DNA from 2 places in the Pseudoxanthobacter sp. M-2 genome. Region 1 is predicted to be linked to the other one. Evidence: riboswitches for the same ligand, from Rfam matches in the RefSeq annotation. Region 1 holds a riboswitch; the other holds the start of a gene.
What was found. Region 1 has a riboswitch for cobalamin ahead of RUR49_RS14390 (BLUF domain-containing protein). Riboswitches for the same ligand answer to the same signal wherever they lie in the genome.

Region 1 (3,394 bases):
CGCCACGGGAGCGCCGATCGCCAAAGGCCGCATGGCGTCGGTCGTCTCGGCCCTGATCGAGGTCGGAGACGCGCTGCTGCCCTGGGCCGGCGCGGACGAGACGCGGCTGAGCGAGGTGAAGATCCTTCTCCTCGCCTATCTGACGGCGTCCCCCGACGAGGCCGTCACGCCGCCCGGCCCGTCCGGATAGTCGGGCCCGGGGCTCGGTCGACGCCCTCGCCCTGCCGCGCACCGTGGCGGTGTCGCTCGGGTTCCCGGCACAAGGCCGGCAATGACGAAGGAGAGTGGAGACCAGCAGGGCACGTGTAACGGGCGGCAGAGCCACGCGCGCCCCCTGCCCTGCCCTGCCCCCCAGTGCACGATCTTCGACGCCCGGCGAGACGGCGGCGGCGGGCGTGATGACCGGGCGAGGCAGAGCCGAGGGGACCTTCAGGTGAAGCAATCGCTGCGAGCGTCGACTGATGCAGAGCGCGGGTCGGTGCCGCCGGGAAACTTTCGGCGCCGGTGGCGTTCTGTGGCCAGAGGAGGCGCCGTTGCCGTTCTACAATTTCCAGGTCCGCACCCCGACCCATGTCATGCTCACGCAGGGCGCCGAGCTGCCGGACAGCACGGCCGCGCGCGTCGAGGCCGCCAAGCGCATCGGCGAACTTCTGACCGAGCACGCGCACCAGCTCTGGGTCGACGAGGACTGGCAGATCGACGTGACCGATCAGCGGGGCCTCATCCTCTACGTGATCTACGTGACCGCGAACCGGTCGCCGGCGACCACCGCACGCGGGCGCTAGAGCGCCCGGTGGCAGAGGCATCAGCCGCCAGGCGGCTGCCTTCATGAAACTGAGATCGGAAGGCCGCCTGCAGCGGTGCCGGCGACCGTCCCCTCCCCCTCAGTGCACGATCTTCCAGCCCGGCGAGACGGCGGCGGCCAGCGTGATGACCGGGGGCGGGGCGACGAGGGTGGTCGGGGTGCTGGAGCGGCGCATCGAGAAGGTGGCGCGGCGGTACATCGCGTAGCTCACCTCGTCCACCGCCTCGATCGCCGAGGAGACGCCGATGTCGGCGCCGACGGTGACGGCCGCCATCTGGGCATGGTGGAGGAAGGCCCGCCCGCCGACGCCGACGACGAGATCGGGATTGCGGGAGGCGGCGCGCACGGCGCGGATCGTCTCGGCCATGCGCGGCAGCCACTCCTCGCGGCCGTAGACGTCGCTCAGCGAAAGCGTGATCGCGTCGAACCAGGTGCCCTCCGCCAGCGCCGACAGCTCGGCATCGGTGTTCGGGAACTCCACCGAGACGTTCCAGCCGGCGTCCCAGAAGCACTCGCCGACGAGGGCGGAGCCGAGGATGTGGTGCTCGCCCGGCTGCGGGGTGACGAGAACGCGGCACGCCTTCGCCTGGAAGGGGACGGGATGGGGCAGCACCAGCGGGCGGACGGCGCTCTGCAGAAGGGTGAGAGCGAGCGTCACGTCGACATCGCGGCAGCGGTCCTCGCGCCACCAGTCGCCGAGGAGGCGGACGGCCGGCTCGAGCAGGCTGCCGAACAGGGAGCGCACCGGGCTGCCCGGCACGAGGCGGCCGGCGAGCAGGGCGTCCACCGCGGCACGGTCGCCCGCGACGGCGAAGTGTGCGAGCGCCGCGGCGTCCTCCGTGCGGGCGCGCTGCTCGGCGATGCCACCCGGATCGGCCGCCGCATCGGCGTGGCGGAACCACTGCATGTCCCAGCCGGCGAACAGGCGCGCTGGCGCCGCCCGCGCACCGAGGAGCTCGACCTCGGCGTGGCGGCCGTCGCAACGGATGGAATGCCAGACCTCGGCGACGCCCTTGTCCGGCCCCTCGAGCCACTGGTAGTAGCGCCCGCCGGTGAAATGCAGCATGCCGGTGACGCCCAGCGCGCGGTTGCGCGTGCGGGCATCGAGAAGCAGCTGCTGGATCTCGTCCTCGCCCGGAACGTCGCGGGCGCGGCTGCGATAGGACAGCGTCGTCAGGGCCGGATCGACGAGCGGGCGGGCCAGAGCGACACGGGACGGCTCGAGGCGGGACGGCTCGCGGAGACCGGGTTCACGGCGGCCAGCATCCGACAGGTCCGCGACGTCGTCCGCCGGTGAGATGTCGCGCGCCAGGCCAGCCATCCGATCCTCCCAAACGATTTTTTATCGGGAGTGATCGAGGCACGCCCCCGGACCGGCAGCCGGAACGGGCACACCAGGCCGAGGCGTTCCGCCGGTGCACCCCGCCCGCGAACGTCCAGACCCCGGCAGGTCTCCTGGCTCACGGACGGTCGCGGCGGAAGGCCGTGGTGACGGGGCGGACCCCGGCGGTGGCGTTCCAGGCGAGACGGCTCTCCGCTCACAGGTGCGGGAACAGCTCCGGCGTTGCTGGCGACCAGCGCACCGGATTCCCTCTTAGCCTCAGAGATTTCGTCTATCCGCGAGGACCGAAGCTCCCCATCGTTGCACACCGGCACAAAGTGTCAAGGCGCGTTGACGGTCGCCGCACAGCCCAGTTCTTCCGCCCGCGCGGCTGGCCGCGGACGGCCCGCCCACCGGGCGCCGCCGTCGGCCTTGGTCGCGCACGCTCCCGGCCTGCCGGCGTCACCGCCCGGGCAGCACACCTTGTCCACGACGGAGCAGGTCGGGCGGCTCCGAGGGGAGATGCAGGACCCGGCCGCAAGCCTCGCGCAAGCGTCGGCTGATCGTCTGACCGGCCGCGATGGCCCGTTCGGCCGACGCTCCACGACCCATCCAGTCGCTCACAACCGGCCCCCCTGTCGCGGCGCACGCCCGATGCGGGGACCTCCTATCAGCCGTGCACACCCGCCCAGAGATCATCATGACCATTCGCTCGAAGTTGTCGCTTTCGCTCGGCCTGATGCTCGTCGCCCTCGTGGCGATCGCCGCCTCGGGGTTCTACGCCGCCCGCACCGCCCAGAAGGGGCTGGTGACGGTCTATGCCGACCGCGTCGTGCCGCTGGCCGACCTCAAGGCGATCGCCGATGCCTATGCCGTGAACATCGTCGACGCGGCCCACAAGGTGCGCAACGGCAACATCGGCAGCGAAGCGGGCATCGCCGCCATCGACGCGGCCCGCAGCGACATCGAGCGCCTGTGGGCCGCCTACGAACTGACCTACATGGACGCCGACGAGCGGGCGCTCGCCGACCGGGCCAAAGGGTTGAAGACGATCGCCTCCGCCGAGGTGGAGGCGCTCGTCGCCATCCTGCGCAGCAACGACACGGCCGCCCTCGACGCGTTCGTGATCGACCGCCTCTACCCGGCGATCGACCCGATCTCCGAGGCGATCAGCGCGTTGATCGGCCTGCAGGTGTCGGTGTCGAAGCAGGTCTACGACACCGTCGAGCGGGCCTACGAACTCGCCACGGCCGTGATGGTCGCCACCA
Region 2 (3,394 bases), on a different contig from region 1:
CGCGCACGACGATCCACGGCACGCCGGCCGCGTGCTCGGTCAGCGCCTCCTTCGATTCGGCCGCGCCGACGAAGCCGACGGGAATGCCGAGGATGGCGGCCGGGCGCGGCGCGCCGGCGTCGAGGCGCTCGAGCAGGCGGAAGAGGGCGGTCGGGGCGTTGCCGATCGCCACCACGGCGCCGGCCATGTGCTCGTCCCAGAGGTCCACCGCCGCCGCCGAGCGCGTCGTGCCCATCTCGGCCGCGAGGCCGGGCGTGCGCGGGTCGTTGAGGGTGCAGATCACGGCGTTGTCGACCGGCAGCCGCGCCCGCGTCACACCGCGCGCCACCATCTCGGCGTCGCACAGGATCGGCGCGCCGGCTGCGAGCGCCGCCCGCGCCGCCGCCACCACGCCGGGCGAGAACGCGATCACGGACGCCGCCTCCACCGCGCCGCAAGCGTGGATCATCCGCACCGCCACGTCGGCCTCCTCCTCAGAGAAGGCCGACAGGTCCGCCTCGGCCCGGATGATCGCGAACGAGCGCTCGTAGATGCCGGTGCCGTCGCGGACATAGTCGTAGCGGGGTGCCGTCATCGCGCCACCGATCCCGCCGGCCGGAGCTGATCTTCGCCTCGCCGCACCACCGCACTCCCCGCTCGCCGCGTCAGGCCGCGGCGCCGTCGTTCCGCCCGTTGTCTCCGCCGCCGCATCGCGCCGGTCAAGTGCGCGCGACGCGAACGGGGGGCCGGCGCTCAGACCTCCACCCCCTCCTGCGCCTTCACGCCGGCGGCAAAGTGGTGCTTGGTCGCCGCCATCTCGGTGACGCAGTCGGCGGCGGCGACGAGCTCCGGCTTGGCGTTGCGGCCAGTGACGACGACGTGCAGGCCCGCGCGCCGCCCGGCCAGCCGCGCCACCACCGCCTCCAGCGGCAGATAGTTGTAGCGAAGCGCAATGTTGAGCTCGTCGAGCACGACGAGGCCGAAGGACGGGTCGTCGAGGAAGGCCTCGGCCTGCGCCCACGCCTTTTCGGCGGCGGCGATGTCGCGGGCGAGGTCCTGCGTCTCCCAGGTGAAGCCCTCGCCCATCGAACGCCACACCACCCGGTCGCCGAACGTCTCGAGGGCGGCGCGCTCGCCACTGTCCCAGGCGCCCTTGATGAACTGCACCACCGCCACCCGCCGGCCGCGCCCGAGCATGCGCAGCGCCAGCCCGAAGGCGGCCGTCGACTTGCCCTTGCCGGGGCCGGTGGTGACGATCAGGAGGCCCTTCTCGACCGTCTTCCCCGCCACCTCGGCGTCCTGCACCGCCTTGCGCTTTTCCGCCTTCGCCTTGTGGCGCGCCGCCTCCGCCTCGTCGATGTCCCGGGTCATGAGTCCTCTCCGGCCCGGCCGACTCGATTGACGGCCGGCGTCCCCGTCCTGTACCAAATCCTCGACGGTCCTTCCCTGTTCGGAAGGTGAAAAGGGAACGCGGTGCGGCTTTCTTCGAGAGGAGAGCGCCAAATCCGCGGCTGCCCCCGCAACTGTGAGCGGCGAGCCCGCGTCGAAGGCCACTGGAACCGTCGGTTCTGGGAAGGCGGCGCCGGGCGGTGACCCGTGAGCCAGGAGACCTGCCGTCAGACCTTTACTCGTTGCGCCGCCGGTGGGGCGGCGACGGAGGATGACATGACGGAATTTTCGAAAGAACTCGCCGCCACCCGGCCACAAGCCCGCTCCGAGGCCCTGATCGCGGCTGCGATCGCCTTTGCGATCGGCGCGTTCATGGTCTTCGGCGTGGGCTTCGCCCATTCCGATGCGCTGCACAACGCCGCGCACGACACCCGGCATACGCTCGCCTTCCCCTGCCACTGAGCGGGCCATGCTCGGACGTATCCTGTCGGTCGGCTTGCTGGCCGGCCTTGCCGTGGGACTTGCGATCGCGGTCCTGCAGCACTTCTCCGTCACCCCCCTGATTCTCCACGCCGAGAGCTTCGAGCACGCCGGCGAGGCCGCCCATTCCGGCGTCCTGCACGATTTCGGCGACGCCAAGCTGATGCTCGCCCACTCCGTCGCCGAGCACGCCGACGGCGAGGAGGGCTGGGCGCCCGAGGACGGCCTCGAGCGGACGGCGTTCACGGCGCTCGCGACCCTTCTCGCCGGCGTCGGCTTCGCGCTGATGCTGACGGCGGCAATGGTCGCCTCGGGGGAGACGATCTCCGAGCGCACGGGCCTCGCCTGGGGCGCGGCCGCCTTCGTGGCGGTGGTGCTGGCACCGGCCTTCGGGCTGCCGCCGGAGCTGCCGGCCTCCGCCGCCGCCGGCCTCGACGCCCGCCAGCTCTGGTGGGTCGTCACCGTGGCGATGACGGCCGTTGCGCTGTTCCTGTTCCTCAAGGTCGACCGGCCTTGGGCGAAGCCGCTCGCCGTCGTGCTGGCGCTCGCGCCGCAGATCGTCGGCGCGCCGCAGCCGGCAGAGTTCACCTCGGCCGTTCCGGCGGAGCTGCAGGGCGAGTTCGCCGCCCGCTCGATCGTGCTCTCCGGCCTGTTCTGGCTCGCCATCGGCTGGGCCGTCGGCGCGCTCTGGCCGCGGTTCGCCGCGAGGACGGCACCCTGAGCGCGCTCGTCGAGGCCCCGTCGCCGGCGCAAGCCGGGGACGAGGCATCGGCGGGGCCCGCGGTGACGGCGCCTGCTGAGGCGGGGCCGCTGCAGGCCTCGGTGTTCGTCTGCGTCAGTTGCCGCCGGCCGCGCGCCGAGGGCGAGACCGCCGGCGACCCGGCGATGCCCCACGTCGAGCCGGGCCGCAGCTTCGCCACCGCGCTCGCCGGGGCGCTCGCCGAGGAACCCGGCATCGCCGTCGTGCCGGTCGAGTGCCTCGCCGTCTGCCGGCGCGCCTGCACCGTCGCCTTCGTGGCCCCGGAGAAGTGGACCTACATCGTCGGCGACGTCGAGGGCGAGGCCCACGTCGCCGAGATCGCCACCGCCGCGCGCGCCTACGCGGCGAGCGAGACCGGCATCCTGCGCTGGGCCGACCGCCCGCCCGCCTTCAAGAAGGGCGTTGTCGCGCGCGTGCCGCCCACCGCCTTCAGACCCGAAAGGGCTCCGACATGAGCTTTGACACCCCCGCCTCCGCCCGCCCCGCCGACGCCCCGCTCGCCAAGGTGCCGTGCACGATCGTCACCGGCTTCCTCGGCGCCGGCAAGACCACCCTGATCCGCCACGTGCTGGAGACGGCGAACGGCCGGCGGCTGGCCGTCATGGTCAACGAGTTCGGCGATCTCGGCGTCGACGGCTCGATCCTGAAGGGCTGCGGCATCGAGAGCTGCCCGGAGGAGAACATCGTCGAGCTCGCCAACGGCTGCCTCTGCTGCACCGTCGCGGACGACTTCGTGCCGGCGCTCGACGCCATCCTCGCCCGCTCGCCAGCGGTCGACCACATTCT

Region 2: another riboswitch for cobalamin. It lies ahead of RUR49_RS00915 (CbtB domain-containing protein); the one in region 1 lies ahead of RUR49_RS14390 (BLUF domain-containing protein).

What each region holds. Positions count from the first base shown of each region.
Region 1 covers NZ_JAWDIR010000022.1:592,794-596,187, forward strand. The annotation lists gene RUR49_RS14380 (TetR/AcrR family transcriptional regulator) at 1-190, shown strand, start outside; gene RUR49_RS14385 (DUF6894 family protein) at 534-785, shown strand; gene RUR49_RS14390 (BLUF domain-containing protein) at 885-2,126, opposite strand; cobalamin riboswitch at 2,233-2,451, opposite strand; gene RUR49_RS14395 (methyl-accepting chemotaxis protein) at 2,827-3,394, shown strand, end outside.
Region 2 covers NZ_JAWDIR010000001.1:184,296-187,689, reverse strand. The annotation lists gene RUR49_RS00925 (precorrin-8X methylmutase) at 1-574, opposite strand, end outside; gene cobO (cob(I)yrinic acid a,c-diamide adenosyltransferase) at 733-1,350, opposite strand; cobalamin riboswitch at 1,399-1,612, shown strand; gene RUR49_RS00915 (CbtB domain-containing protein) at 1,645-1,830, shown strand; gene RUR49_RS00910 (CbtA family protein) at 1,838-2,569, shown strand; gene RUR49_RS00905 (DUF1636 domain-containing protein) at 2,632-3,063, shown strand; gene cobW (cobalamin biosynthesis protein CobW) at 3,060-3,394, shown strand, end outside.